One region of the Actinomadura sp. 1N219 genome, then DNA from elsewhere that is predicted to be linked to it. Evidence: predicted binding sites of a transcription regulator. Region 1 holds the regulator's gene; each other region holds the start of a gene.

The links. Region 1 encodes LexA, which represses DNA repair genes until DNA is damaged. Its sites were predicted from a motif close to TCGAACANNTGTTCGA; they were not measured.
Region 2: ruvC (crossover junction endodeoxyribonuclease RuvC) is a predicted target of LexA. The motif match lies at 2,832-2,847, and genes of this name have one in related genera.
Region 3: ACH35V_RS17920 (Rv2578c family radical SAM protein) is a predicted target of LexA. The motif match lies at 3,905-3,920, and genes of this name have one in related genera.
Region 4: ACH35V_RS21970 (DUF6504 family protein) is a predicted target of LexA. The motif match lies at 1,224-1,239, and genes of this name have one in related genera.

The regions. Positions count from the first base shown of each region.
Region 1 is NZ_JBIRAY010000008.1:27,380-34,870, reverse strand. Features, by position in the region: gene ACH35V_RS23780 (LysM peptidoglycan-binding domain-containing protein) at 444-779, opposite strand; gene lexA (transcriptional repressor LexA) at 954-1,655, shown strand; gene leuS (leucine--tRNA ligase) at 2,335-4,803, opposite strand; gene ACH35V_RS23765 (hypothetical protein) at 5,145-5,759, opposite strand; gene ACH35V_RS23760 (lytic polysaccharide monooxygenase) at 6,045-6,653, shown strand; gene ACH35V_RS23755 (long-chain fatty acid--CoA ligase) at 6,987-7,491, shown strand, end outside.
Region 2 is NZ_JBIRAY010000021.1:56,188-63,678, forward strand. Features, by position in the region: gene yajC (preprotein translocase subunit YajC) at 1-376, opposite strand, end outside; gene ruvB (Holliday junction branch migration DNA helicase RuvB) at 571-1,647, opposite strand; gene ruvA (Holliday junction branch migration protein RuvA) at 1,644-2,249, opposite strand; gene ruvC (crossover junction endodeoxyribonuclease RuvC) at 2,246-2,821, opposite strand; gene eis (enhanced intracellular survival protein Eis) at 2,922-4,073, opposite strand; gene ACH35V_RS38825 (YebC/PmpR family DNA-binding transcriptional regulator) at 4,112-4,864, opposite strand; gene pdxT (pyridoxal 5'-phosphate synthase glutaminase subunit PdxT) at 4,869-5,486, opposite strand; gene ACH35V_RS38835 (DUF6928 family protein) at 5,594-6,208, opposite strand; gene pdxS (pyridoxal 5'-phosphate synthase lyase subunit PdxS) at 6,351-7,274, opposite strand; gene ACH35V_RS38845 (DUF3048 domain-containing protein) at 7,335-7,491, opposite strand, start outside.
Region 3 is NZ_JBIRAY010000005.1:97,314-104,804, forward strand. Features, by position in the region: gene ACH35V_RS17900 (helix-turn-helix transcriptional regulator) at 1-588, shown strand, start outside; partial or broken gene ACH35V_RS17905 (ATP-binding protein) at 668-1,675, opposite strand; gene ACH35V_RS17910 (DUF3040 domain-containing protein) at 1,927-2,130, opposite strand; gene ACH35V_RS17915 (family 10 glycosylhydrolase) at 2,177-3,802, opposite strand; gene ACH35V_RS17920 (Rv2578c family radical SAM protein) at 3,967-4,989, shown strand; gene ACH35V_RS17925 (serine hydrolase domain-containing protein) at 5,074-6,381, shown strand; gene ACH35V_RS17930 (class I SAM-dependent methyltransferase) at 6,457-7,236, shown strand; partial or broken gene ACH35V_RS17935 (NAD(P)H-dependent oxidoreductase) at 7,441-7,491, opposite strand, start outside.
Region 4 is NZ_JBIRAY010000007.1:7,094-14,584, reverse strand. Features, by position in the region: gene ACH35V_RS21980 (TetR family transcriptional regulator) at 1-569, opposite strand, end outside; gene ACH35V_RS21975 (hypothetical protein) at 892-1,161, shown strand; gene ACH35V_RS21970 (DUF6504 family protein) at 1,287-1,562, shown strand; gene ACH35V_RS21965 (DNA polymerase III subunit alpha) at 1,564-4,896, shown strand; gene ACH35V_RS21960 (DUF4328 domain-containing protein) at 4,904-5,608, opposite strand; gene ACH35V_RS21955 (hypothetical protein) at 5,729-5,989, opposite strand; gene ACH35V_RS21950 (response regulator) at 6,153-6,800, opposite strand; gene ACH35V_RS21945 (sensor histidine kinase) at 6,819-7,491, opposite strand, start outside.

The DNA.
Region 1 (7,491 bases):
CACATCACCCTCAGCCCATAGGCGCTGCCACCGATTCGCACACGGCCCGCCACCCGAACCGCGATCACTCGCCGCCGACGCCGTGGCCGACCTGGCGAAGGCAGGAGACCCGCCGCCGCACACCGCCGCCACACCCCGCCCATCCCACGACGGCCAACGCCGAGTCGGGCATGTTGGTCGAGGCGACCCGTCCGACACTCCGCGACCCGTCCGACACCCCGCGTCCCCGTCCGGCGTCAGGACGGCCTCCGCGGGTGAGGCGAGCCGCTCGATGTCGTCGGCACTCGAAACCGGCCGCGCCATGGCGACCAAGCTCTCGCGCGCCCACGCGCGCCCGGACAGAGGGTGCGTTCGACGGTCCAGGGCGGTCACCTGCCGAGTCGGGGAACAGGCGTGCCCGTCACGATCGGCGTCTCCGGCACATGTCTCGGGCGGGCGGTGGTTCAGCGGGCGGGGAGGCGGAGCTCCTGGCCTGGCTGGACGGTGGGATCGCCGCCTAGGCCGTTGAGATCAATGATGCGTTGGACGACGACGCGTGGGTCACTTCCCGGGTCGGTGTCCGCTGCGATGTTCCAGAGAGTGTCGCCACGTTCGACGACGACGGTTCTGGCGGGCTTGGACGGGTCGTCATGGGCCTCGCGGCCGCCAGCCATGGCACCGGGCCCCACCGTCAGCCACAGGCTTATGAGCGTGACGGTCGCGGCGAACAGGACCAGGACCACGCGCCCGCGGCGGGTCAGGCGGATCGGGACCCGGTCACTCTGGGGTGAACCCGACATCTCTCCCCTCCTCGACGTCGAATACATTTTCGATCGAACGCCTGTACGATGTTCTACCAGGAGGCGCCGACAAAAAGCGAGCACCACTTCGAACAATTGTTTGATCATTGGGCTCCGACGCGATAGGTTCCATGACAAGGAGTGACCGATCGAGGCGCCGGGAGGCGACGAGCGATGAGCAAGGTCCGGGAGCTGCCAGACGGCCCCATGGACGAGACGGGGCTGACGCAACGGCAGCGCATGGTGCTGGAGGTGATCCGCGACTCGGTCCAGCGCCGTGGGTACCCGCCCTCGATGCGCGAGATCGGCGAAGCCGTCGGGCTGACCAGCACCTCCAGCGTGTCGCACCAGCTCCGGGCGCTGCAGCGCAAGGGTTTCCTGCGCCGCGACCCCAATCGTCCCCGCGCGGTCGAGGTGCGAGTGCCGGGCGCCACGCCGGTGCGGACTGACGAGGAGGCCTACGAGGCCGCCGGAGGGCAGCCCGCGTCGTCGCAGCCCGCGCCCGCGTACGTGCCGCTGGTCGGACGGATCGCCGCAGGTGGGCCGATCCTCGCCGAGGAGGCCGTCGAGGACGTGTTCACGCTGCCGAAGCAGCTCGTCGGCGAGGGCACCCACTTCCTGCTGAAGGTCACCGGCGACTCGATGATCGACGCCGCGATCGCGGACGGTGACTGGGTCGTCGTCCGGCAGCAGCCGGTGGCCGAGCAGGGCGACATCGTGGCCGCCATGATCGACGGCGAGGCGACGGTGAAGACGTTCAAGCGCCGGGAGGACGGCCATATCTGGCTGCAGCCGCAGAACCCCGCGTACGAGCCGATCCCCGGCGACGAGGCGACGGTGCTAGGACGCGTCGTAGCGGTCCTCCGCAAGATGTGACACCCGCGCGGCCCCGCAACCCCGGGGCCGCGCGCCCGCCCCGCACGAGACACGCGCTCCGCCACATCATGGCCCGGACGACGGCCGCTTCCGCACGTCCCCGTCCCCGTCCCCGTCCCCGCCTCTGGCGGGCCGTCAGACCGGACACCAGCGGGTCGCCGCGAACGACCCCGGCGCACTCACCGCTGAACGGCACCCCGGTCGGCAGACCGCAGGGATCAACGCCCCGGACGACGAGCGTCTCCGCTAATCAGGCGGCCCTCAGCTAATCAGGCGCCCCCCAGCGGCGCCGCCAAACCGGACATCCGTCAGACCGTCGCAGAAGCCTGCCGTGCCACTACTGAAACGCCGCCCTGCGCTCTGCACGGGTCGAGAGGGTTCGCGGCCGCCAGCCCCGGAGCGGCAGGCCTGACAAACGACCGGCCTGACAAACGACGGGCCTGACGGACGCCAGACCCGGGACGACGGGCCTGACAAACGACCGGCCTGACAGACGACGGGCTTGACGGACGACGGGCCCGGACGACGGGCCCGGACGGCAGGCCTGACGGACGACGTGCCCGGGCGACGGGCCGGGGCGGCGGGCCTGACAGGCAACGGGCCTGATAGACGACCGCCTGACGGACGACCGGACCGGGGCGGCGGGACTGACGGACGGCGGGACTGACGGGCGAGGGTGTCAGCGCTTGGGGACGATGTTGACGATCTTGGGGGCGCGGACGATGATCTTGGCGATGTCGGCGCCGGACAGGGCATCCTGGATCTTCGGGGACGCCAGCGCCAGGCGCTCCAGGTCGGCCTCGGCGATTCCCGGCGCCACCTCCAGCCGGTCGCGGACCTTGCCGGCGACCTGGACGACGCACGTCACCGACTCCTCCACCAGCAGGGCCGGATCGGCGGACGGCCAGCCGGCGCTGATGACCGGCGCGGTCCGTCCCAGCAGCTCCCACGCCTCGTCGGCGGTGTAGGGCGCGAACAGCGACAGCACGACCGTCATGGCCTCGGCGGCCTCGCGGACGGCGGGGTCGGCGGCGCCGGGGCCGGAGTCGATGGCCTTGCGGGTCGCGGTGACCAGCTCCATGACCCGCGCGATGGCCACGTTGAACCGCTGCGTCTCGATCAGGGCGGTGGCCTCGTGGACCGTCCGGGCGGTGGCGCGGCGCAGGGCCGGGTCGCCGGACGCCGGGTCCGCGCCCGGGGCGGACGCGACCTCGGCGGCGATGCGGTGCACGCGGGCCAGGAACTTCGACATGCCGCGCGGTGACACGTCCGCCCAGTCGATGTCGTCCTCCGGCGGCCCGGAGAACAGGACCGCCAGCCGGACGACGTCCACCCCGAACTCGGCGATCTGCTCGCCCAGGTCGACGCCGTTGCCCAGCGTCTTCGACATCGCCTTGCCCTGGTTGATCACCTGGCCCTGGTTCAGCAGCCGCCGGAACGGCTCGGTGAACTCGACCATGCCCATGTCGTGCAGCACCTTGGTGAAGAACCGGCTGTACAGCAGGTGCAGGATGGCGTGCTCGACGCCGCCCGTGTACTGGTCGACCGGCATCCAGCGGCGGACCTGGTCGATGTCGAACGGGCCGCCCTCGTAGCCGGGCGAGCAGTAGCGGTAGTAGTACCAGGACGAGTCGACGAACGTGTCCATCGTGTCGGTGTCGCGCTTGGCCGGGCCGCCGCACTTGGGGCATTCGACGTTCACCCAGTCGGACGCGGCGGCCAGCGGCGACGTGCCCCTGGGGGCCAGGTCGGCGCCGCGCAGGCCCTCGGGCAGCGTCACCGGCAGCTGGTCGTCCGGGACGGGGACCTCGCCGCACGACTCGCAGTGGACGATCGGGATCGGGCAGCCCCAGAACCGCTGCCGGGACACCAGCCAGTCGCGCAGCCGGAAGTTCACCGCCGCGCGGCCGGTGCCGCGCTCCGCCAGGATCTCGATGATGCGGGCGATGGCGTCGGCCTTCGTCAGCCCGTCGATCGGCCCGGAGTTGACGATCTCGCCGTCGCCGGGCGTGGCGGCGCCGGTCTCGGCCGGGTCGGGCAGGCCGGTCTGGACGACGACGCGCACGGGCAGGCCGAACTTCAGCGCGAAGTCCAGGTCGCGCTGGTCGTGCGCCGGGACGGCCATGATCGCGCCGTGGCCGTATTCGGCCAGGACGTAGTCGGACGCCCAGATCGGCAGGCGCTCGCCGTTGACCGGGTTGACCGCGTAGCGGCCCAGGAACACGCCGGTCTTCTCCCGTTCGGCGGACAGCCGCTCGATCTCGCTCTCCCGGGAGACCTCGTCGCGGTACGCCTCGAACGCGGCCCGCTGGTCGGGCGCGCAGATCTCGTCGGCCAGCGCGGCGTCGGCGGCGACGACCATGAACGTCGCGCCGAACAGGGTGTCGGGCCGGGTGGTGTAGACGGCGACGGGCTCGTCCCGTCCCTCGATGGCGAAGTCGACGTCGGCGCCGGTGGAGCGGCCGATCCAGTTGCGCTGCATCAGCAGGACGCGCTCGGGCCACTTGCCCTCCAGCTGCTCCATGTCGTCCAGCAGCCGGTCCGCGTACTCGGTGATCTTGAAGTACCACTGGGTCAGGACGCGCTTCTCGACCAGCGTCCCGCAGCGCTCGCAGTGCCCGCCGACGACCTGCTCGTTGGCCAGGACGGTCTGGTCCTTCGGGCACCAGTTGACGTGGCCGCCCTTGCGGTAGGCCAGGCCGCGGTCGTAGAAGCGCAGGAACAGCCACTGCGTCCACTTGTAGTACTCGGGGTCGGACGTGTGCAGCCGCCGCGTCCAGTCGAACGACGGCGCGTAGCGGTGGAACGAGGACGCCTGCGTGTCGATGTTGGCGTACGTCCACTCGGCGGGGTGCGAGTCGCGCTTGATGGCGGCGTTCTCCGCGGGCAGGCCGAAGGAGTCCCAGCCGATGGGGTGCAGGACGTTGAAGCCGCGCTGGAACCAGTACCGCGCGGGGACGTCCCCGATGGCGAACGCCTCCGCGTGGCCCATGTGCAGGTCGCCGCTGGGGTAGGGGAACATGTCCAGCGCGTAGCGCCGCTCCCGGCCCTCGTCCTTCTCATCGGCCGCGAACGGTTCGAGCTCTGCCCAGCGGGCCTGCCACTTGTCCTGAACCGCCCGGGGGTCGTAGTGCTCGTCGCTGCTCACGCTTCCAGACTCCGGTTTCTTGCTCGTTCGCTGGCTGCAAATGGTCGTGGCCGTCCGCTGACATGAAACGACCCCTCGCGCAGGAGGGGCCACCACGTTGACGTCAGTCCGTCAACGTGGTCGTTCGAGGAGCAGCCGTGCCGACATACATCAAAGGGTAGCGCAACCGCAAGCCCTCCCGCGGGCCTTAAAGCACACGCGGAGCGGCTCACGCGGAGCGGCTCACGCGGAGCGGCTCACGCGGAGCGGCTCACGCGGAGCGGCTCACGCGGAGCGGCTTGCGCGCAGCGGCTGCGCGCACGGGCCGAGGCTGAGGAAATGACCGCGGCGGCCGCGGTCGCTCAGTGGCCGGACTCCTGGCGGGCCAGCGAGATGACGCCGGTCACCTGGACGCGGGTGAGCTGGAGGTCGGCGCCGACGGCGGACAGGGTCTCCTCCTCGGAGACGCTGAGCGGGCCGTCCACGAGGGCGATCTCTGCCGCGGCGCGCAGGATGCTCTCGCGCGCCTCGGGCGCGAGGGCCGAGGCGGCGTGGCCCATCTCGACGCGGACCTCCTCGAACGGGCGGCCGAGGTCGGCGCTCAGGGCGGTGTCCTCGTAGGCGGGCTCGCCGGCCTGCCGGACGACGGCGACGGCGCGCGAGCGGGCGGCCGCGTTGGTGTAGTCGCCGGAGCGCAGGACCTGGGCGATGGCCATGCGCAGGAGCATCGCCGGCATCTGCGCGAGCTGCGCGGTGGTCGGCACGTCGAGGACGCCGGGGTTCCAGCGCCCGTGGCACGTGTCGCATTCGATGAACTCGCCGCCCGTCTTCGTCAGCGGGATGACGGGGATGAAGAACAGGGTGAAGAAGTTGCGGCCCTGCCGGCGCCGGTAGTCGCGGTCGCCGCCGCAGTCGGGGCAGTGGAAGATTCCCCTGGTCAGGGTGAAGAAGACCACCCGCCAGCCGAAGATGATCACGATCGCGCGCCTTTCTCGGTGAAGCCGCACATCGTAACGGTGCCGGGGCGGGGAATGTGGTGGGGACTCCGCAGCGGATCCCGAGGACGCGATCCGGGCCTGGAATCGGGGGTTGACGCGGCGGGCGTCCATCCCTCATCCTCAATCTAATAGGAAGGTTTCCTATAAGAATCCCTTCCGACTCCCACCGTAGCACCCGTCCACCCGTCCGCCCGACCCCGCCCGCCCCGCGGCTGCCGACTCCGTCCGACCAAGGTCGCCTCCACCCCCGCCAGGAGACCGAGTATGCCCGCCAAGCTCCGTCCACCCCGGAAACGGACGCTCGCCCTCGCGGCCGTCGCGTCCGCCGGAATCACCGTGGTGACCGCCGCTCCCGCGCTCTCCCACGGCTACACCACCTCCCCCGTCAGCCGCGCGCTGTTCTGCCAGCAGGGCAAGGCGAAGAACTGCGGCCAGATCCAGTGGGAACCGATGAGCGTCGAGGGCCCCAAAGGGTTCCCCGCGCGCGGCCCCCGCGACGGCACGATCTGCGCGGGAGGTGTCGGCCGCTTCAGCGAGCTGGACGAACCGCGCGGCGGCCAGTGGCCCGCGACCAAGCTGACGAGCGGCCAGTCGTTCACCTTCACCTGGCGCCACAGCGTCCCCCACGCCACCGCCTCGTGGCACTACTACATCACCAAGGACGGCTGGGACCCCGCGCAGCCGCTCACCCGCGCCGCCCTGGACCCCGAGCCGCTGGTGAACGTCAGCGGCGGCGGACGGCAACCGCCGAGCACCGTCTCCCACGAGGCCGTGCTGCCCGCCAAGCAGGGCAGGCACCTGATACTCGCCGTCTGGGACATCTCCGACACCGGCAACGCCTTCTACCAGTGCTCGGACGTCGATTTCGGCTAACAGACCATCCCCCGCGGGCCGCGTCGCTCTCCGTCGCCCGCACCTGAGGGACCGGGCGGGACCGCGCTCCCGCCCGGTCCCTCCTTCTTTCCGGGCCTTTGTTCCTCCCGGGTCATGCGCCTTCCCGGCACTCCGCCTTCCCAAGGCTCCCCTTCCCCGACCCACCCTTTCCCCAGGTCTCCTCTTTCCCGGGCGTTTCCCGTTTCCCGTTTCCCGCATTTCCCCAGCCCAGGGGATGGCGCGGGCGGATGTCGATGCAGCAGGATGTGCGGAACGGTTTCGTACACTCGCCGGTAACTAACCGGCCGGTCACCATTCCGCGCGAGGAGTGCCATGCTCAACCTGTCCGTGCTGCTGGAGGACGCCGCCAGGGAGACGCCCGACCGCGACGCGGTCGTGTTCGGCGACATCCGGCTCTCCTACTCGTTCATCGACTCGGTCGCGAACCAGGTCGCGAACCTGCTGCGGTCGCGCGGCGTCCGGCCGGGCGACAAGGTGGCGCTGTCCTGCCCGAACCTCCCGTACTTCCCGATGGTGTACTTCGGGGCGCTCAAGGCCGGCGCGGTGGTCGTCCCGCTGAACGTCCTGCTCAAGCCGCGGGAGATCGCCTACCACCTGGCCGACTCCGACGCGAAGGCGCTGTTCTGCTTCGAGGGGACGCCGGAACTGCCGCTCGGCCAGATGGGACACGCCGGGTTCGAGCAGGCCGAGAACTGCGAGCACCTCTTCCTGCTGCCGGCCGACCCGGCGGCGGCCGAATCCCCCATCGAGGGGGCGGACCTGTTCTGGGCGGCGCTCGGCGGGCAGCCGAACACGTTCGAGACCGAGCAGACGGAGC
Region 2 (7,491 bases), on a different contig from region 1:
AGAGGTCGACGCGGTCGCCGTCCTCGTCCTCGTCCGCCTCGGCGGGCTCGTCCTGCTCGTCGTCGAGGTCCTCGGGCTCGTCGTCCTTGAGGACCTGCATGACGGCCGCCTTGACGAAGCGCACCTCGACCCCGTCGGCGATCTCCAGCAGGATGCCGTCGTCATCGACCTCGACGACGGTCGCGCGCATGCCGCTGGTGGTGAGCACGCGGGCGCCGGGCTCCATGGCGTTCTGCATCTCCATCTGCTGCTTGCGGCGCCGGCTCTGCGGGCGGATCAGCAGGAAGTAGAAGACCAGGGGAACGGCGAGGAGCAGAAGCAGGTTGAAGGCCCCGCTACCGCCGGAGTCCGCCGCGAGAATAAGTTCGCTGCCCATTACAGGGGCATCCTTCCGATGTCGTTTGCCCAGCCTTGTGACCGGAGCCTTGTGACCGGACCGGTCACGTCCACGGGACCGCCGGCTGGAGAACGGTCAACCAAGTCCCGGAGTCTAGAGAGTACGCCAGACCCCGGCAACGACGCGACGACCGACGAAGCCGGGAAGTTCCCAACCCGTTACCCGAATGATCACTATTCGGGCCGATCGGCCGTCTCGTCCCGGTCCTCGCCCATCTCAAACAGCGTCCCGGCCAGCGGCGCCGTCGGAGGCGGGGTCAACCCTAGATGCGCCCATGCGGCGCCCGTGGCGACCCGTCCGCGCGGCGTCCTGGCCAGCAGGCCCTGCCGGACGAGGAACGGCTCGGCGACCACTTCCACGGTCTCCGGCTCCTCCCCGACCGCCACGGCCAGCGTCGACAGGCCGACCGGACCGCCGCCGAACTTGCGCAGCAGCGACCCGAGCACGGCCCGGTCGAGCCGGTCCAGGCCCCGTTCGTCCACCTCGTACAACGCCAGCGCGGCCTGCGCCGATTCCCTGGAGACCGTCCCGTCGCCGCGGACCTCCGCGTAGTCGCGGACGCGGCGCAGCAGCCGGTTGGCGATGCGGGGGGTGCCGCGGGAGCGCCCGGCGACCTCGGCGGCGCCGTCGTCGCTGATCTCCACGTCCAGCAGCCGCGCCGACCGCCGGACGATGATCTCCAGCTCGGCGGGCTCGTAGAAGTCCATGTGCGCGACGAACCCGAACCGGTCGCGCAGCGGCCCGGGCAGCATCCCCGCCCGGGTGGTGGCGCCGACCAGCGTGAACGGCGCGATGTCCAGGGGGATCGCGGTGGCGCCGGGGCCCTTGCCGACGACGACGTCGACGCGGAGGTCCTCCATCGCCATGTAGAGCATCTCCTCGGCGGGACGCGCGAGGCGGTGGATCTCGTCCAGGAACAGCACCTCGCCCTCGGCGAGCGTCGACAGCACCGCCGCGAGGTCGCCGGCCCGCTCGATCGCGGGCCCGGACGAGATCCGCAGCGGCTGCCCCAGCTCCGCCGCGATGATCATGGCGAGGGTGGTCTTGCCGAGGCCGGGGCCGCCGGACAGCAGCACGTGGTCGGGCGTACGGCCGCGCCGCAGCGCGCTGTGCAGGACCAGCGAGAGCTGCTCGCGGACGCGTTCCTGCCCGATGAAGTCGTCGAGCTTCTTGGGCCGGAGCGCGGCCTCGATCACCTGCTCCTCTGGCCCGCCCGCGTCCGCCGCCACCAGCCGCTCGGGTTCGCTCATTTGCTGAGCTTCTTCAGGGCGGACCTAAGGAGGGTCGCGACGGGGGGCGTCTCGGAGCCGTCGAGGTCGGCGGCGACGGCGGTCACGGCGGCGTCGGCGTCCTTGGCGGACCAGCCGAGATTGATGAGGCCCATCTGGACCTGCTCGCGCCACGGCTCGGCGCGGGCGGGCGCGCGGACGTCGGCGGCGCCGTCCCCGACCGGGCCGCCGAGGCGGTCCCTCAGCTCCAGGACGATGCGCTGCGCGCCCTTCTTGCCGATGCCGGGCACCTGGGTGAGGGCGGTCACGTCCTCGGTGGCCATGGCGCGGCGCAGCGAGTTCGGGGTGTGCACGGCGAGCATCGCCAGCGCGAGGCGCGGCCCGACGCCGCTGGCCGTCTGCAGCAGCTCGAAGACGGATCGCTCGTCGTCGTCGGCGAAGCCGAACAGGGTGAGGGAGTCCTCGCGGACGACCAGCGACGTCGGCACCTTCGCCTGCTCGCCGACCCGCAGCCCCGCGAGCGTGGCGGGGGTGCACTGCACCGACAGGCCGAAGCCGTGCACGTCGATCACCGCCCCGTCGGGCCCTGCGGCGGCGACCCTGCCGCTGACGAAGGCGATCATTCGCTGGCTCCTCCTTTACTCCGGGCGGCGAGGCGTTCCCGCTCGGCCCGCGCCGCCTCCTCGATTCGCGACCGCTGGGCGTGCGCGAGGCGCTGCTGGGCGCCGCCGCGCCATACGTGGCAGATGGCGAGCGCGAGGGCGTCCGCCGCGTCCGCGGGCTTCGGCGGCGCGTCCAGGGACAGCAGCCGGGTCACCATCCTGGTCACCTGGGCCTTGTCGGCGCGGCCGTTCCCGGTGACGGCGGCCTTGGCCTCGCTCGGGGTGTGCAGCGCGACGGGCAGCCCGCGGCGTGCCGCCACCAGGAGCGCGACCCCGGCGGCCTGCGCGGTGCCCATCACGGTGCGGACGTTGTGCTGGGAGAACACGCGCTCGACGGCGACGGCGTCGGGGCTCAGCTCGTCCATGAGCGACTCGATGCCCGTCTCGATGCCCAGCAGGCGCAGGGCGATGTCGTCGTCGGGGGCGGTCCGCACGACGGACACGTGCACCAGATGGAGCCGCTTGCCCGGGTCGCCCTCGACGACCCCCACCCCGCACCGGGTGAGCCCGGGGTCCACCCCCATCACCCGCACGGCCACTCCTTCGATCATCTGTTCGGTCGAACACGCTACCAAGTCAGCATGCACCGTTCACGTGCGCCCAGGGTGTGTCCTTGGGAAGCAGGGCGTGTCCCTAGAAGTAGTCGAGGGTGAAAGGTGTGGCGGCGAACGCGGGTGACAGGGCGTCGGCGTCCCCGCCCTGGAGGAGGCCGGTGCGGCGGAGCGTGGCGACCGGGACGCCCGCGTAGAGCGCCGCGAGGCCGCGGGGGCCGAGCCGGACGGCGTCCGCGTTCTCGGCGGCGCGCTCCAGGCGTCCCTCGCCGTCCTTGATCTCCAGCCGCCAGTGGCCCGAGTTCGCGGGAAGCTGCGGATCGTCGATGAGCAGGGACGCCCCGGCCGTCACTCCGGACGGGTAGCCGCGCGCCTCGATCGCGGCGGGAGCGTCCACCAGCCGCAGCATCCACTGGCTGCGGTGGACGTACTCGGTCTCGCGTTCCCGGAGCAGCCACAGCACCGGGTCGAAGGGCCCGACGCACGCCCGGACGGTCTCGGCGGTGGACGACCCCGACCCGACGAGCGCCCACAGCGCCCGCAGCGTCCGCTCCGAGGACGCCACGAGCCGGAGCACCTCCAGGCCGGTGGCGGTGTCGTTCCACTGGTAGGCCAGGAACCCGTCCTCGGCCAGGTAGCAGAAGTGCTCGCCGGATTCGAGCATCGAGCGCCACATCGGTTCGTCCCAGCCGACGGGCCCGCAGTCCCGCGCCGCGCGGTGGGCGCGGCCGATCACGGCGGCGACCTCGGCGGCGTCGTCCGGGCCGGCCCTGCGGAGGGGGACGCGGCCGGCGGCGACCGTGCGCAGCGCCTCGGTGGGGATCTCGACGTGGTGCTCCGCGCCCGCGTGCTCCCAGCCGACCGAGCGGTAGAGGGTCGTGGTGGCGGGATACAGCACGGCCAGCGGATGGCCGAAGGCGGCGGCCCGCTCCAGCAGGTCGAGCATCAGCTCGCGCCCCACCCCCCGGCCGCGCTGCTCGGGCGCGACCGTGATCCCGCTGACGCCCGCCAGGGACACGGCGCGCCCGTGCCACCACTGCGTCATGTCGTACAGCGTGCCGGTGGCGATGATCTCGCCGCGGTCGAACCCGGCGAAGTTCCGTCCGGCCTCCAGCGTCGGCTGAGCGCGCCGGATGCGCTGCCGCCACGCCTCGTCCGGCACCGGCCCGAAGGCGCGGGCCCGGATGTCGCGGACGCCGTCGAACTCGTCCGGCCTGAGCGCGCGGATCTCCATGATCCCGACCGTATGCCCTCCCGGTGACGCCCGCGCGGCTAGTCCAGTGTGGCGAGCACCTCGTCGCTGACGTCGAAGTTGGCGTAGACGTCCTGGACGTCGTCGGAGTCCTCCAGCGCGTCGAGGAGGCGGAAGACCCTCTTGGCGTTGTCCTCGTCGAGGGGGACGGTCACGCTCGGCAGGAACTTGCTCTCCGCCGAGTCGTAGTCGATCCCGGCGTCCACCAGGGCGGTGCGGACCGAGACCAGGTCGCCGGCCTCGCTGACGACCTCGAAGTTCTCCTCGTCGAGCTCGTTGACCTCCTCGGCGCCCGCGTCCAGGACGGCCATCATCACGTCGTCCTCGCTGGTGCCGGACTTGGGGACGATCACCACGCCCTTGCGGTTGAACATGTAGGAGACCGAGCCCGGGTCGGCGAGGGAGCCGCCGTTGCGGGTGAGCGCGACGCGGACCTCGGAGGCGGCCCGGTTGCGGTTGTCGGTCAGGCACTCGATCAGAACGGCCACACCGCCGGGCGCGTAGCCCTCGTAGGTGATGTTCTGCCAGTCGGCGCCGCCGGCCTCCTCGCCGGCGCCGCGCTTGCGGGCGCGCTCGATGTTGTCGTTGGGGACCGAGTTCTTCTTCGCCTTGTAGATGGCGTCGTAGAGGGTCGGGTTGGCGTCGGGATCGCCGCCGCCGGTCCGGGCCGCCACCTCGATGTTCTTGATGAGCTTGGCGAAGAGCTTGCCCCGCTTGGCGTCGAGGGCCGCCTTCTTGTGCTTGGTCGTCGCCCATTTGGAATGGCCGGACATTCTGTCATTCCTCCTCTGTCGTCCGGCGCACCAGATCGGCGAAGTAGTGGTGCACGCGGAAATCGCCTGTCAACTCCGGGTGGAACGCGGTCGCCACGAGGCGCCCCTGGCGGACGGCGACGATCCTACCGGCGTTCGGGCCCCCCTCGGCGCGTCCGAGCACCTCGACGGCGTCCCCGGTGGACTCCACCCAGGGCGCGCGGATGAAAACGGCGTGGTACGGCGTGTCCCCCATACCGGTCAGCACGACGTCGGACTCGAACGAGTCGACCTGGCGTCCGAAGGCGTTGCGGCGGACGGTCATGTCGATCCCGCCGACGGTCTCCTGGCCGGCGGCGCCGTCCCGGATCCGGTCCGCCAGCATGATCATGCCGGCGCAGGAGCCGTAGGCGGGCATCCCGGCCTCGACCCGCTTGCGCAGCGGTTCCAGCAGGTCGAACGAGCGCGCCAGCCGCCACATCGTGGTGGACTCTCCGCCGGGCAGGACGAGCCCGTCGACCCGCTCCAGCTCGTCGGGACGGCGCACGGTGAGGGCGCGCGCCCCGGACGCCTCCAGCGCGTGCGCGTGCTCGCGCACGTCGCCTTGCAGGGCGAGGACACCGATCGTCGGCACAGCAGTCACGAAGAACCTTCCGGGGGTCGAGCAGCCTTTGGACGTTCCGTACAACGCCGTATGACCTGGCGCGTCTTCCCCAGGCCCCTGGCGCGCCCGCCCAGGGCGGGCGCCGGTCAGGCGTGTTTGAAGCGGCGGAGCGGGAGCTCCAGCGGCAGGAAGCCGTCCTTGCCGCGGTCGGCGATGCCGCGGCCGAACATGTGCGCCTCGGCGAGCGCGAGCCCGAACTCCTCGGGGTCGAACGGCAGCGGCACGTCGGGGGCGCCCGCGTCGATGGCCCGCCAGAACGGCCGCTCGGCGGGGAGCCGTTCGCCCAGGTTGACGACGACGCCGTCCTCGGCGGTGACGAACACGTCGCGGCGCAGCTCGCCGTACTCGTACCAGCGGAACCAGCAGCCGCGGATCACCGTGTGCAGGACGAGGACCCCGCAGCAGGAGTCGGGCAGCGCGGCCGCGGCGGTGTCGGCGATCCGGCGGGCGTCGTCGTCCAGGCAGAACAGCCGCCGGTCGCACAGCAGCAGCGCCCGCTCGAACGCCCCGACGAACAGCTCGTCCTCGTACGGCCAGAGCGCGAAGTCCAGGACGGTGTCGCCGGTCTCCATGAGGGTGTCCGCCGGGTAGAGGCCGCGGGCGATCTCCGCGGCGGCGTCCGGATCGGGCACGAGGCCCGGCCGGAACACCTCGGCGGGCTCACCCGCGCTCGCGCACGCCAGCGCGACCGACCAAGCCATGCTCTCCCCTCCCGCGGCCGGGCGCCGCCCGAGGAACCTTCCGTTCCGGGGGACGCCCCCAGCCCCCCGGGAAAGCCTCTTTGACCGGCCGCGCCGCCAGCGTAAACCCTGTAAGGGCGCGCTGTGGAGTGGGGGCGCCCGTTTACCAGCCGCGGCCGGCGAACTTCTGGTCCTCGCCGAGGGAGGCGGCGCTGATGCCGACCATGGCCTCGCCGAGTCCGCGGGACACCTTGGCGATGACGCCGGGGTCGTCGTGGAAGGTGGTGGCCTTCACGATCGCCTCGGCGCGCTGGGCCGGGTTGCCGGACTTGAAGATCCCGGAGCCGACGAAGACGCCCTCGGCGCCGAGCTGCATCATCATGGCCGCGTCGGCGGGGGTGGCGATGCCGCCGGCGGTGAACAGCACGACGGGCAGCTTCCCGGCCTCCGCGACCTCCTTGACCAGCTCGTAGGGGGCCTGGAGCTCCTTGGCGGCGACGAACAGCTCGTCCTCGGGGAGGTTCTGGAGCCGCCGGATCTCCTGCCGGATCTTGCGCATGTGGGTGGTGGCGTTGGAGACGTCGCCGGTGCCGGCCTCGCCCTTGGAGCGGATCATCGCCGCGCCCTCGGTGATGCGGCGCAGCGCCTCGCCGAGGTTGGTGGCGCCGCAGACGAACGGGACGGTGAACGCCCACTTGTCGATGTGGTTGTCGTAGTCGGCGGGCGTGAGCACCTCGGACTCGTCGACGTAGTCGACGCCGAGCGCCTGCAGCACCCGCGCCTCCACGAAGTGGCCGATGCGGGCCTTGGCCATCACCGGGACGGACACCGCGGAGATGATCCCGTCGATCATGTCGGGGTCGCTCATCCGGGAGATGCCGCCCTCGGCGCGGATGTCGGCGGGGACCCGCTCCAGGGCCATGACGGCGACCGCGCCCGCGTCTTCGGCGATCTTCGCCTGGTCGGGCGTGACGACGTCCATGATCACGCCTCCCTTGAGCATCTCCGCCATACCGCGCTTGACGCGGGCGGTCCCGGTCTCGGGCGCGGCGTTCTCAGGGACGGGAGTGGAAGTGGGCACGGGCATTCCTCACGTGACGGGCGATAAGTCACCTTCCATGATATTCCCTGCTCGGAGGGAAGGCGCTTACGGGGTGTAGGGCTTGCCGTCGTTGACGAGGACCACCCAGACCTGGCCGGGCGCGAAGTTCATCGGCTCGCCCGCCTCGGTGGTGAACGTGGTGCCCTCGTCCTCGGACGTCCGGGACCACTTGGAGTTGTAGGCCTTCCCGTCGCGCAGGACG
Region 3 (7,491 bases), on a different contig from region 1:
TGGACGCTGGACCGGCTGGAGTTCGTCCGGTCCCGGCTGCGGGACGCGACGGCGGAGGTCGTGCCCACCGGCTCGGCCCGCGCCGCGTCACGGGGCGCGTCGCGTGGCGCGGGGGCGGCGGCGCTGCGGGGCGTGCTGGGGCATCTGGCGGAGTGGACGCGGTGGCAGGCGGCGGCGATCCGGTCGGCGGCCACCGACGAGGAGCCGGTACTGGCGGGGCGCCGCCCGCGGTTCCCCGACGGGTTCGACCGGGAGCTGCCCTTCGACGCGCGCGAGCGGATGATCCAGGACGCGATGGCGTTGCGGTCGCTGGGCGAGCTGGCTCGTGACTTGGAGGAGGTCCTGGAGTCGGTGGCGCACTGGGCGGCGGGCTGCGACGACGCGCTATGGGAGGGGGAGCTGCCCGACCCCCGCCCCTACGGCCCGCCAGGCCCGCCGCGACCGCTGGCGGACCTGCTGGCGGGCTGGCGGGGCCCGCTGGCGCACATCGAGTGGCATCTGGACCGGCTGACCGACGAGCCGCCGCCGGCCCCGTCCGGGGACGACGAGGAGGTCTGGGTCGTGGACCGCTGCCCCCTGCAAGCCTGACGGCCGCCCCGTCCCGTCGCAGGTAGCGGGTCAGGCGGGGCGGGGGGCCGCCGGCGGCGAGACGGCGGGTGAACCAGACGGTCTTGCCGGACGGTTCGGGCCGGGCGCCGTAGCCGGTGGCGAGGGCGGCGACCAGGAGCAGCCCGCGTCCGGCCTCGGCCCAGTCCAGGACGCGCGGCTCGGCGGGCGCATCCCCCGTCAGCGGGTTGCGCGGGCCGGGCGGCCCGGCGGGCGCGGCGTCGCCGACCTCGCCGTCGAGGCGGTCGCCGTGCAGGCGCAGGGCGAGGCGGACGGGCCCGGCGCCGTGGACGACGGCGTTGGTGACGAGCTCGTCGACGATGAGGACGACGTCGTCGACGTCGCCGGGGTCGGTCACGCGCCAGTCCCGCAGGGCGCGGCGGGTGAGCCCGCGCGCGCGGGCCGCGGCGTAGGGTTCGGCGGCCAGCTCCCAAGCCCCCGACCCCGCACCGCCGGCACCGCGCTCCCCACCGTCCACACCACCGCCGGTGCTCTCAGAGCCGTCGCCCACGCCATCGCCCACGCCGCCGTCCGAGCTGCCCTCCGCGGCTGCGTCCGCATCCGCATCGTCGTCCGCGGCGGTGCCAGCGCCCCCGGTGAGGCCGGCGGTGAGGCCCGCACCCGCGCTGGCGGCCGGGCCTGTGCCCGCGCTGGCGGCGACGCCCGTGCCCGGGTGTCGGCGGCGGTGTCTGCAGCTTCGGTGGGTTCGGTGGGTTCGGTGTCGTCGGGCAGGTCGGTGGCGGCGGTGCGGTGGAGCGTGTCGCGGCCCCCGCCGCGGGCGGCGGCCGCGTCGGCGGGTCGCCTGGTTCCGGTCCCCGTGGTGGTCACTGTCGCTTCTCCCCTCTGTGCCGGTCTCTTCCGTACCGGTCTCCACCGGGCCGGCGGCCGTCCCCTGGCCGCCGTTCCCCCGGTGCTGCGAGCGTGCGGTCACAGTCGGGGACGCGTCCGGCGCGGGCGGGGTGCACGGGCTCAGGCAAGCCTCACCCGGGGGTGAGGTGATCGGGACATCGGGGACGCGGTGGAGGAGCACCCGCGGGGAGCCGTTACAGTGGACGGGTCGGTGTGGCATGTGTCCCCCGGGCTCTACCTGACGCCTTCGGGGAATACCGCCGGTCCCATGCGGTCCGGGCTGGAGCTTCGTTGTGCCTTTCGCCGTGAGGCGACCACCACACCGGCTTGAACGCCGATGCCCCGGCGAGGAGGTCCTCGCCGGGGCATCGGCGTTCGCGCGCCTGCGGGCGGCCGGGGGCGCGCACGGCCGTCCCGGGACCGGCGCGGGCGCCGCGCGAGACTGCGGGGCCCGGCCGTGTTACGGCGGTGTCAGAGTACGGCCGCGGCGATCGCGGCGCCGATCGCGGCGAGGACGACGATGGCGGCGGCCGCGGCGAGGACGACGGTGCGGGCGCGGCGGCGGGGTGCGCCGAGCCGTGCGAGGCGATGGGCCAGCCGCGGTTCGTCCTCGCTCAGGCGGACCTCGATCTGCGTGAGGATCCGCTGCTCCTCCATCGACAGCGCCATGCTCATACCTCCGGGGGTCAGGTGTCTGGATTCTCCCCGCGGAGCATGATCGTTATCCCTGGGGCGGTGTGACGGTTGCGCCGCGCCCGGGGGCGCTCTGGTGGTGGAGGCGGTCCAGCGCGGTGACGTAGTAGGTGTAGGCGCGGCCGGGCTTGGCGCCGGGGTCGACGATGCCGCCGCCGCGGACGTTGGCGATGAGGCGCTCGGGGTCGACGGGGGCGCAGCCGGGGCGTTCGCCGTCCACGCGGTAGACGGCGTAGGAGGTGGCGCCCTCCGACGGCCGCCAGGTCACCTTCACGCCCTTCACACCCTTGCCGCCCTTGCCGGTGCCGTCGGCGGGGACGGCGGCGGTGTCCTGGACGGGCGGCGGCGCCTTCCCGCCACGGCCGGCGGGGACGGGCGGGATGGCGGGGCGGGGGTAGTGGTCCTCGCGCAGCCGGGCGGCGAACCCGCGGCGGTTGGAGACGATGTCGGAGGCGCTGAAGTACACGTCGCCGCGGATCTCCGGGTGCTTGGCGTTGAGGGTGAGGTGCTTGGACAGCTCGGCGGGGTCCTTCCAGGCGGCGTCCTTGCCGACGCGGTAGGCGCCCTGCCCGATGGTGAGCTGCACGTCGGTGCCCTCGACCTGGCGGGCCCACCAGCCGGCGAGCTCGGCGTAGTCGGCGCGGGGGTCGCCGATCGGCCAGTACAGCTGCGGGGTGACGTAGTCGATCCACCCCTTCTTGATCCAGGTGCGGGTGTCGGCGTAGATGTCGTCGTAACTCTGCAGCGCGCGGGTGCCGGACCCGCGCGGGTCGGTGGTCTTGTTGCGCCACACGCCGAACGGGCTGATCCCGAACCGCACCCACGGCTTCTTGTCGTGGATCTTCCCGGACAGGGTCTGGACGAGGGTGTCGACGTTCTTGCGGCGCCAGTCGCCCTTGTCCATGCCGCCGCCGTGGGTCTTGTAGGTGGCCTGGTCGGGGAACTCGCCGCCCTCGGGGTAGGGGTAGAAGTAGTCGTCGAAGTGGACGGCGTCGATGTCGTACTTGGCGACGACGTCCATCACGGCTCTGGTGGCCAGGTCGCGGACCTGCGGGATGCCCGGGTCGTACCACAGGCCGGTCCCGTACTTGCGGACCCAGTCGGGGTGCTGCCGGGCGGGGCTCTTGGGCGAGAGCTTCTTCAGGTCGTCCTGGCGGGACACGCGGTAGGGGTTGAACCAGGCGTGGAACTCCAGGTTCCGGGCGTGCGCCTCTTTGATCATGAAGGCGAGGACGTCGTAGCCGGGGTCCTTGCCCTGCGTGCCGGTGATCCACTGCGACCACGGCTCGTACGGGGAGGGGTAGAACGCGTCGGAGTTGGGGCGGATCTGCACGAACACGGCGTTCATGTTCATCGCGGCGGCGGTGTCGAGGAGCCGGGTGAACTGCTCGCGCTGCTCGGCGGCGGGGTCGGCGGTGTCCTTGGGCCAGTCGATGCCGGCGACGGTGGCGATCCACATGGCGCGCAGCTGCCGCGTCCGGCCGCCGTCGCCGGGCGCGGGGACGGCGGTGCATTCGGCCTCGGCGCCGGCGGTGACGGGGCCGCGGTCGCCGCTCTCGCCGCCGAGCGCGGGGATGCCGCAGCCGGCCAGCGCGCACGCCGCCGTTCCCGCCGCGAGGGCCGCCGTGATCCGGATCCTCAGTCGCGTTGCCATAGCGGCCCATTGTCACCTACCCGTCGCGGTGCTGCGTACGGAACGCGGATGCCCGTGTAATGCCCACCCGTCCCGTTTCGCCCGACCTCCGCGTTGCGATCATCGAACACACGTTCCATACTGGCCGGACGCTGATCGCTCAGACGTTCGAAAGTGGGTGGGGTGTGCGCTGGGATCATCTGCGGCTGGACGGCGACCCGGGCCCGGAGCCGCCGCTGATCGAGCGGCGGGCGGTGGCCCGCACGTTCGACACCCCCGAGTTCCGCGGCATGACCTTCTACGAGGTCCGCGCCAGGACGGTCGTGAACAAGGTGCCCGAGGCGTCCCGCATGCCGTTCCGCTGGACGATCAACCCCTACCGAGGCTGCTCCCACGCCTGCGTGTACTGCTTCGCCCGCAAAACCCACGAATACCTGGACATGGACGCGGGCGCCGACTTCGACTCGCGGATCGTGGTGAAGGTAAACGCGGCCGAGCGGGTCCGGGCGGAGCTGGCGTCGCCGCGGTGGCGGGGCGAGCACATCGCGCTGGGCGCCAACGTCGACTGCTACCAGCGCGCCGAGGGCCGCTACCGGCTGATGCCGGGCATCCTGACCGCGCTGCGGGACGCCGCGAACCCGTTCTCCGTCCTGACCAAGGGGTCGCTGATCCTGCGCGACCTGCCGATCCTGCGGGAGGCGGCCGGGCGCGCGGCGGTGAGCGCGGCGGTGTCGGTCGGGTCGGTCGACCCGGACCTGTGGCGGCTGGCGGAGCCGGGCACCCCGCCGCCGCGCCGTCGGCTCGCGGTGTGCACGGCGCTGAACGAGGCGGGCATCGGCTGCGGCGTCCTGATGGGCCCGGTCCTCCCCCACCTGTCGGACTCGCCCGCGCAGCTGGACGCGGCCGTCCGGCAGATCGCCGAGGCCGGCGCGACCTGGGTGTCGGCGATCACGCTGCACCTGCGTCCCGGCGCCCGGGAATGGTTCATGGCGTGGCTGCGCGCGCACCACCCGGAGCTGATCGTCCCCTACGCGCGCCTGTACGGGGCGGGCGCCTACGCGCCGCGCGAGTACCAGGACGACATCTCCCGCCGCGTCCGCGACCTGGCCGCCCGCTACGGCATCGGCGACCGTGCCGCACACCGCCCCGATCCCCCATCCCCACCGCCACCGCCGCCCGATCCCCCAAGGCAGCTCTCCCTCCTTTGACGGCACTCACCTGGGCGGACTGGCGGACGCCGCGGTGAACGGAAAATGGCGCCGTTGCGGCCGTCTACGGTGGGGCGGGTGACGATGGAGATCGATGAGGTCGAGGGGTGGCTGCGGGAGCGGCTGCCGGGGCTGGCGGAGGAGCACGGGGTGCCGGGGGCGGCGGTCGCCGTCGGCGCCGGGGGGCGGGTGGTCGAGGCCGCGGCGGGGGTGCTGAGCACGGCGACGGGGGTGGAGGCGACGGTCGACTCGGTGTTCCAGATCGGGTCAGTCACCAAGGTCCTGACGGCGACGCTGGTGATGGGCCTCGTCGCGGAGGGGCTGGTGGAGCTCGACGCGCCGGCCGGGGAGTACCTTCCCGGGTTCCGGGAGGCGACCGTCCGGCAGCTGCTGTGCCACACGGCCGGGTTCGAGGGGGACCTGTTCACCGACACGGGCAAGGGGGACGACTGCCTGGAGAAGTACGTGGATTTGCTGGCGGGAGTGCCGCAGATCTTCGAGCCCGGGGAGATGTTCTCCTACTGCAACGCGGGCTACTGCGTCCTCGGGCGGATCGTGGAGGTCGTGCGGGGCGAGCCGTTCGACCGGTGCATGCGCGACCACCTGTTCACGCCCCTGGGCATGACGCACGCGGCGAGCGATCCGTACGAGGCGATCCTGCACCGCGCGGCGGTGGGGCACCTGGGCGGGCGGCCCGTCCCGGTGTGGGCGATGGCGCGCTCGGAGGCGCCCGCCGGGTCGATGCTCGCCATGACCCCCCGCGACCTGCTGGCCTTCGCCCGGGCGCATCTCGCCGACGAGGGCCTGCGGGCCATGCGGGAGCCGCAGGTCGTCCTGCCCGACATCGGCTGGGGGACGGCCTGGGGCCTGGGCTGGGAGCTCTACGACCTGCCGGGCGGCCCGGTGTTCGGCCACAACGGCAACACCATCGGGCAGTCGGCGGTCCTGCGGGTCGACCCCGGCCGCGACGTGTCCGTGGCGGTCCTCACCAACGGCGGCGACCGCAGGCCGCTGATGAGGGAGATCCTCGGCAGGGTCGTCGGGACGCCCGCCGAGCCCGTCCCGGACCCCACGGCGCGCCCGGACGCCCGGCGCTGCGCGGGCGTCTACCGGTCGAGCACGAGCGAGACCACGGTGAGCGAGGACGAGCGGGGGCGGCTGTGGCTCGACCACGTCCCCCTCGGCCTGGCGGTGCAGGCCGGCGCCGAGCCGTACCGGACGGAGCTGCTCGGCTGGCGCGGGGACTCCCTGCTGCCCGCCGAGCCCGGCCGCGGGCCCGTCGCGTTCCTGGGAGATGACGGCGAGGGCCGCGCGCGCTACCTGCACACGGGCCGCGCGGACGCCCGCGCGGGCGTCCGCGCGGCCGGGCGAACCGGACGGGAGCGCGCCTGAGCATCGCCATCCCGGCTTAGCGTGGCGGCATGACCGATCACCTTTCCGAATGACGGGTGAGAGGAGTTGATGACGGTGGCGTCCGATCGCGCCGGCCTGTTCGACTACGACGCGGAGTTGCGGCGGCACAACGAGCTCTTCCGCGCCGCGGCCCGCGTCGGCTCGGGCGACCGTGTGCTCGACATCGGCTGCGGGACGGGCCAGTCCACGCGGGAGGCGGCCCGCGCCGCCGTCGAGGGAAGCGCGGTGGGCGTCGACACGTCCGCGCGGATGCTCGAGCGGGCCCGCCGGCTCAGCGGCGACCAGGGACTGTCCAACGTCACCTACGAGCTGGCGGACGCGCAGGTGCATCCGTTCCCGCCGGCGGGTTTCGACCTGTGCATCAGCAGGTTCGGGACGATGTTCTTCGACGACCCGGTCGCCGCGTTCGCCAATATCGGGCGCGCGCTGCGCCCTGCGGCGCGTCTGGCGCTGCTGGTCTGGCAAAGCCGCGACCGCAATGAGTGGGCCTCCGTGATCCGCCGGCCCGGCACCGCGCCCGCCGCCCCTGCCGCCGGCGGGCCGGACCCGTTCTCACTCGCCGACCCGGCCGTCGCCGGGGGCGTCCTGGCCGCGGCGGGCTTCGCGGACGTCGCCTTCACCGACGTGCACGAACCCGTCTACTACGGCCCCGGCAGCGCCGCCGCCTTCGACAACGTGCTCCGCCTCTGGGACGACGACGTGCTCGCCGGCCTGGACGCCGCGACGGTCGAGCACGCACGCGCGCGGCTGCGCGCCGCCCTCGCCGCGCACGACACCGGCAGCGGGGTGTGCTTCGACTCGCGTGCCTGGATCATCACGGCCCGCCGACGCTGACCTCGCCCGGTCCGTGCCCCGCCTCGGGGAGGGGCGGGCGGCGTTCGTCCGGGACGCGGGGGCCCTGCGGTGGACGGTGAGGCCGGTGCGGCCGGGGGCCAGGGCGGGGCGCAGGACGAGGTCGTCGTCGTAGTCGCCGCCCGACTCGGTCCGGTACGGGATGGGCGCGGCGGTGGGCAGGTCGCGCAGCCGCTCGTCGAGCGCGGCCGCGGCGGCCGCGGTGTCGGCGGGCCCGGCGCGGTCGGCGGAGGGGAC
Region 4 (7,491 bases), on a different contig from region 1:
TCCGTCGCCGCCCCGTACCGCGCCATCTGCGCCGCCATCAGCGACGGCGTCGCCTCGATCACCTGCCGGACGCGGCGGAACCGGGCGCTGTCGGCCGGGTCGCCGTCCGCGATCGTCCGCAGCACGACGCGCAGCGACTCGTACAGCGCGGCGAACGGCCGCTCCCCGGGCGGGCGCGCGGCGAGGGCGTCGGCGAGGAGCTGGTCGTGCTCGCCGAGGAAGCTCGTGACGACGTCCTCCTTGGTGGCGAAGTAGCGGAAGAACGTCCGCTGCGACACCTCCACGGCCGCGACGATCTCGTCGATCGTCGTCGCCTCGTACCCCTGGGACACGAACAGCTCTAACGCCGCGTCGACGAGCGCGACGCGGGTCCGCTGCTTCTTGCGCTCGCGGAGCCCCGCCAGAGCGGGCGGGGGCGCGGGGGCCTCCGAGTCGGCGGGGGGCGACTCCGAGTTCGCGGGGCCGGGGTCTGCGGGGCCGGGGTCTGCGGGGCCGGGGTCTGCGGGGCCGGGGTCTGCGGGGCCGGGGTCTGTGGGGCCTGACGGGTCGCCGGCGGGGACGGCGCTCATCGGCTCGCTCCTTCTATGCGCTTACGCGGGCGGGTGGACGCCCGTCCTTTCAGAGGCTTCTATCACGGACGGGTACTCCGCACGGGCGACGGGGTTCCAACGTCCGGAACGGGCCTCGCGCGATTGGCGCATGCCGCCCCGGCGCGTCGCGGCGCTCCCTCCAGACCATCCCCGGCCGATCGGGAATCAGGCGTCCCACTCTCCGGAAATCCCCTGCGCAGCCCGCGGATTCGGGTCATGCTGAGGGCCGGTCACCAATTGTCGCCGGACGGTCGCCGAAGGTCATCGTCCGGCGCCTCGGACCAGGCTGAGGCAGGCTGATGTGTCAGTAGTCGGTGGGCGGGAGATCGCCGAGGTGCGCAGGCGCCACCTCGCGGCGCTAGCGCACGAGGTCGAGGCCCGGGGGCTCTCCTGGAGGCTCGCCGGTCCCGAGGAGTCCCTGCTGAGCGTGTCCGGCGCGCGGACGCGGCGCCAGATCATGGTCGTCGCGACCCCGTGCGGCGACGGCTGGTACTACCTGTGGCCAGGCGGCGGCATGGCCGAGGTCACCGAGGCCGCGACGGTCGCCGACCGCCTCGCCCGGCTCTGCTGACGGAATCCGGCTGAGGTCCTCCTCACCTTGCTCCCGCGCGGGCGGCTTCCCTAGACTCGGACGCGAACGTTTGTTCGAATTCCCGCATGCACTTCCCCCGTGCGGTGAGCGCGAGGGGGAGGCAGATGACACGCGTGTTCGGCGACCCGGTGGACGTCTGGGTGAGCGATGGACGTCCTGTCCGGTTCGTCTGGCGTGGCCGGCTCTACACCGTGCGGCGGGTGCTGGAGCACTGGGTCACGACCCGTGACTGGTGGCGGGAGCAGCATCCCGACGGCGAGGCCACCGGAGAGCGGGAGTTCTGGCGGGTCGAGGCGACCCCGGACAAGGAGATCGGCGTCTACGAGCTGCGTCTGGACGTCGCCGCCGACAGCTGGCTGCTTTCCCGGGTATGGGACTGACGTGCACATTCACGTCGCCTCGTGCTATTCGCTGCGGTACGGCGTCGCGCCGCCCGCGGCGCTGGCCGAGCGCGCGGCGGGCCTCGGCATGGAGACGCTCGCGCTGACCGACCGCGACGGGCTGTACGGCGCCGTCCGTCACGTCCGGTCATGTGCGGACGCGGGGATCGGGGCCGTCGTCGGCGCCGATCTCAGGGTCGCGTCCACGGGCGAGGAACGGATCGTGGTGCTCGCCGAGGGCCGGGCCGGGTGGCGGTCGCTGTGCCGGCTGGTGACGGCGGCGCACGCGGCGGGGGAGCGCGGGAACCCCGTGGTCACGCGGCAGCTGGTCGGCGCGCACGCGGAGGGCCTCGTCGTCCTGCTCGGCCCGGCGTCCGACGTCGGACGCGCGATCACCGGCCGCCGCCCGGACGTGGCGGCGGCGCGGCTGGCGGAATGGCGCGCGGCGGCCGAGACCGTGGTCGAGATCGTCGACCACCATGATCGCGGCGACGGGCACCGGGCGGCCCGGATGCTCGCGCTCGCCCGCGAGGCCGGGGTGCCCGCCGTGCTGGGCAACGCAGTCCGCTATCTGGAGCCGTCCGATCATCCGGTCGCGCAGGTCCTGGACGTGACGCGCCGCCTCGTCCCGCTCGACCGGCGGCACCTGGACGACCGCACCGGGCACGCCTACCTGAAGTCCGTCCCGGAGCTGCGCCGCGTCGCGGAGCTGAGCTGCGGCCCGGACGAGGCGGACGCGCTTCTCGCCGCCACCCGGCGGCTCTCCGAACGCTGCGTCCTCGACCCGGCCCACGACCTAGGCATGGACGACGTCCACCTCCCGGTCATCGAAGGCGACCCGTACGCCCGCCTCGCCGCCCGCTGCACGGACGGCCTGGCCCGCCGCAACCTCGAAGGATCACGAAAGGCCGCCGCGCGCCTGGACGACGAGCTCGGCGTGATCGCCAGGAAGGGCCTGGCGTCCTACTTCCTCACGGTCGCGGACGCCGCCGCGCTGATCAGGTCGCGCGGCATCCGCTGCGCCATCCGCGGCTCGGGCGCGGGCAGCCTGGTCAACTACCTGCTCGGCATCGGCGACCTCGACCCGCTGCGGCACGACCTCGTCATGGAGCGGTTCCTCGCCGACAGCCGCGACGGCCTCCCCGACATCGACCTGGACGTCGAGTCCGCGCGCCGCCTGGAGGCGTACGAGGCGCTGTTCGACCGGTTCGGCGCCGAGAGCACCGCCTGCGTGTCGATGATGGAGACCTACCGGGCGCGCAGCGCGCTCCGCGACGTCGGCAACGCCATCGGCCTCCCGCCGCTGGAGATCGACGCGATCGCGAAGGCGTTCCCGCAGATCAGGGCGAGCCAGATCCGTGCGGCCCTGGACGACCTGCCCGAGCTGCGGCAGAGCAACCTGGCGAGCGGGCGCCTGGAGGTCCTGTTCCGGATCGCCGAGCGCCTGGACGGCCTGCCCCGCCACATCGCCATGCACCCGTGCGGCGTCCTGCTGTCGAACCCGTCCCTGCGCGACCGGACGCCCGTCGAGCGGGCCGCGGCCGGGTTCCCGATGAGCCAGTTCGACAAGGACGACGTCGAGGCGATGGGCCTGCTGAAGCTCGACGTCATCGGCGTCCGGATGCAGTCGGCGATGGCGCACGCGGTCGCGGAGGCCGCCCGGCTCACCGGCCGGACGATCGCGCTGGAGGACGTCCCGCGCGACGACCCCGCGACGTACGAGCTGGTCCGCACGTCCCGGACGCTCGGCTGCTTCCAGATCGAGTCGCCAGGCCAGCGCGAGCTGATCGGCCGGCTCCAGCCCCGCGACCTGGACGATCTCGTCCTCGACATCTCGCTGTTCCGCCCCGGCCCGGTGAACTCCGACATGGTGACGCCGTTCCTGGACGCCCGCGCCGGGACCCGCGAGCCCGCCTACCCGCATCCCGATCTCGAACCGGTGCTGCGGGAGAGCCTCGGCGTGATCGTCTTCCACGAGCAGGTGCTCCGCGTCATCGACGTGATGACCGGCTGCGGCCTCTCCCGGGCGGAGGCCGCGCGCCGGAGCCTCAACCACGAGCGGGGCCAGGCCGTGGTGGGCGCGTGGTTCCGCAAGATGGCGCTGGCGCGCGGCTACGACGAGGCGTCCGTCGAGCGTGTTTGGCGGATGCTGACCGCGTTCGGCGCGTTCGGGTTCTGCAAGGCGCACGCCGCGTCGTTCGCGCTGCCCACCTACCAGTCGGCCTGGCTGAAGCGGCACCACACGGCCGCGTTCTACGCCGGTGTCCTCACCCACGACCCCGGTCTGTACCCCAAGCGCGTCATCCTGGACGACGCGCGGCATTTCGGCGTCCCGATCCTGCCGCTGGACGTCAACCGGTCGTCCGCCGAGTGGCATGCCGAGCCCGTCGCAGCGGGCGGCCCGGCCGGGATCCGGGTGGCGTTGAGCGAGGTCAAGGGCATCTCCGACGGCGAGGTCACCAAGATCGTGACGGCCCGGCCGTACGCGTCGCTGGGCGACTTCTGGCGGCGTGCCCGCGTGTCCCGTCCGACGACCGAGCGGCTGGTGCTGGCCGGTGGGTTCGACGCCGTCCACGACGTCCCGCGCCGCGACCTCCTCTGCCGCGTGGGCGCCCTGGAACGTGTGAACACCCGTCCCGCGCACGTCATGGAGGGGCAGATCTCCCTGGGACACGAGGACGGCACGCTGCCCGGCCTGGAGGAGGAGATCCCCGCGGGCGAGCTGCCCCTGATGACCCCCGCCGAGGTGGTCGAGGCCGAACTGGACATCCTCGGTATGGACGTCAGCCGCCACGTCATCACCTTCTACGACGGGCTGCTCGCCGGGCTCGGCGTCGTCCGCGCCGCCGACCTGCCCGGCCGCCCCGCCGGGAGCGAAGTGCTGGTCGCGGGCGTCAAGGTCGCCACGCAGACCCCGGCGGTCAGGTCCGGCCAGCGGGTGATCTTCGCCACGCTGGACGACGCGACCGGCCCCGTCGACCTCACGTTCTTCGAGTCCGTGCAGGACCGATGCGCCGCGACGATCTTCGGCTGCTGGCTCCTGGTCGCGCGCGGGCGCGTCCGCCGCGCCGGGGCCCGCGCCGTCTCGATCATCGCGGACGGCTGCTGGGACCTGAACGCCCTGCACGAGGAGTGGCGCCGCGGCGGCCCGGACGCCGCCCGCGCCGCGACGGCCGCCCCGTCCCCGCCGGCCCGTCCCGTCGGCCGCAGGATCGTCCAGCCGACCGGGTTCGCGATGTCCCCCTACTCCGACATCGGGCACGCGGGCGCGGCCGTCAAGCGTCCGCCCGCCGCCCGCCTGTGGCACAGGAGCCAGGGCAGCTCAGGGTCCTAGCGGACCCTCACGCGCCGGGGGCCTGGGCCGACGACGTCACCGACAGGCACTGGAGCCGGGTGATCTGGAAGACCGTGGCCATGCACAGGGTGGCGGCGAGCGCCTGGAACGCGGCCGCCGCGACGCCGACGTGGACGTCGAAGCGGGCGTCGGCGAGGGTGTCGACGCTGCCGTGGGTGAACGCGCGGCCGAGCAGCAGCCCGAGGAGGGCGCACACCCACCAGGCCGCGACGACGAGGCCCGCGGCCTGGCGTTCGGCCGTCCGGTACCGGCCACTGTTGACCCAGATGTCGTAGACCATCCGCGGCGGCAGCCACAGGTTGACGACGGGGCAGAGCCAGCCGAGCAGGACCCAGGCGCGGTGGTGCCGGTGCGGGCCCGGCGACTGCCGGTACGCGCGCCACAGCCAGGTCAGGTACAGCACCCCGGTGACGACGGCCATGATCGCGCTGATGGCGAACACGTCCGCGTAGGGGGCGAGGACCTTCCCGGTGGTGGCGGGGTCGTAGTTGTCGTGCGTGGCCCCGCGCAGCGGATGGGAGAGGCGGAGCAGGCTGATGCCGGAGCCGAGGGCGACGAAGGCGTTGAAGCCGAGCAGCATGAACACCGCCACGCCGACGGCGCGGAAGTCGCGGCGCCGCGCCCATGCTCCGCATGCCGGGCATCGGGTGACCTCGGCCGGGATGATGTCGCCGCACAGCGCACACGGCATGGGTTCACCTCCGACGGCCTTTGCGATTCGCTGCTTTGGATACTACGTACGTTTGACTTGCGCGTCCCGCCGCCGGTTCGGGCCGGAGGCGTGTGGATCTTCACACCCGCGTGCCGATCGTCACACTTGGAAGACGAGCCGCGCCGTGAGGTAGGTGGCGGCGGCGGTGAGGGCCGCCCAGGCGGCGAGACGTCCGAGGCCGCCGGTGCTGAGGAGCCGCTCGGGACGGAACCCGGTGACGAGCAGCAGCGCCCACCACTCGGCGGCCAGCGCGATCGTCGCGTACAACGACCCGAAGCCGATCAGCGAGCACGTCAGGACGACGCCCGGCGGCGTGATCGTGTGCGCGAAGAGGGTGGGGCCGCGGGCAGGACCGTGCACGCCGCCGCGCAGGCGGGCGAGGACGACGCACCATCCGGCCGCGCACAGCGCCCAGACGGCGACGACCGCCGTGGGCAGCCCGTTCAGCGACTCCGGTGCCAGCGCCCTGTCCTTTCCCGTCCGTCCCTCTCATGCCCACCGGTCCGTGTTCGCCGCGGCCGGGTCAGGCCATGAGGCCCGACTCCCACGCCCACGCGGCCGTCTCGACCCGGTTCCGGGTGGCGAGCTTGCGGTGGACGCTGCCGAGATGCGTCTTGACCGTGGACAGCGACACGTACAGCTCCGCCGCGATCTCGTCGTTCGTCCGGCCGCGGGCGACGAGGCGGACGACGTCCAGCTCCCGGTCGGTGAGGGGCTCGCGCGGCGGGGGCGGCGCGGCGGGCGGCTTCGCCAGGTGCTCCAGCAGCCGGACGGTGATGGACGGCGACACCAGCGACTCGCCGTTCGCCGCCGCGCGGACGGCCTCCAGCAGCAGCGCGGGCCCGCTGTCCTTCAGCAGGAACCCGACCGCGCCGCCGCGCAGCGCCCCGTACACGTACTCGTCCATGTCGAACGTCGTGACGATGACGATGCGGGGCGGGTCGGCGACGCCGGGCCCGGCGAGCACGCGGGTCGCCTCCAGGCCGTCCATCGCGGGCATCCGGATGTCGAACAGGCACACGTCGGGGCGGAGGCGGCGGGCCAGCGCGACGGCCTCGGCGCCGTCCGCGGCCTCCCCGACCACCTCCATGTCGGGCTGCGAGTCGACGATCATCCGGAACCCGGTCCGGACCATCTCCTGGTCGTCGGCGATCAGTACGCGGATGGCCACGGCGCCGATTCTGTCAGGTCATCCGTCCCCCGCGGGCAGGACGGCGACGACCTCCCAGCCGCCCTCGGGGCGCGGACCCGCGTGCAGCCGCCCGCCGAGCGCGCCGATCCGCTCGGCCAGGCCGGTCAGCCCGAACCCGCCGGACGGGAGGCGCCGCCCGCGTCCCCGCCCGTCGTCCCGGACGGCCACCTCGACCTCGCCGCCCACGCGCGCGAGCGTCACCCGGACGGACGCGGCGTCCGCGGCGTGCTTGCGGACATTGGTGAGCGCCTCCTGCACGACGCGGTGCGCGGACGCCGCCACCTCGGGCGGCAGCGTGCCGAGGCCGGGCGCGATCGTCAGCGCGGCCGGCGGGTGGGCGAACCCCTCGACGAGCTCCTGAAGCCGCGCGAGATCCCCGACCGGACGGCGGACGGCCCCGCGAGCGTCCCCGTCGGGCGCGTTGACGTGCTGCGCGTCGCGCAGCAGCCCGACCATGCGGCGCATCGAGGTGAGCGCCTCGGCGCCGGCCTTCTCGATCCCGCCGAACATGCCGTCCAGCTCCTCCGGGCCTGGCGGCGCCGCCCCGGACCGGGCCGCGAACCGCGCCGCCTGCGCCTGGACGACGATCCCCGTCACATGGTGGGCGACGAAGTCGTGCAGGTCGCGAGCCAGTTCCAGCCGCTCGTCCCGCCTCGCCGCGGCGAGGGAC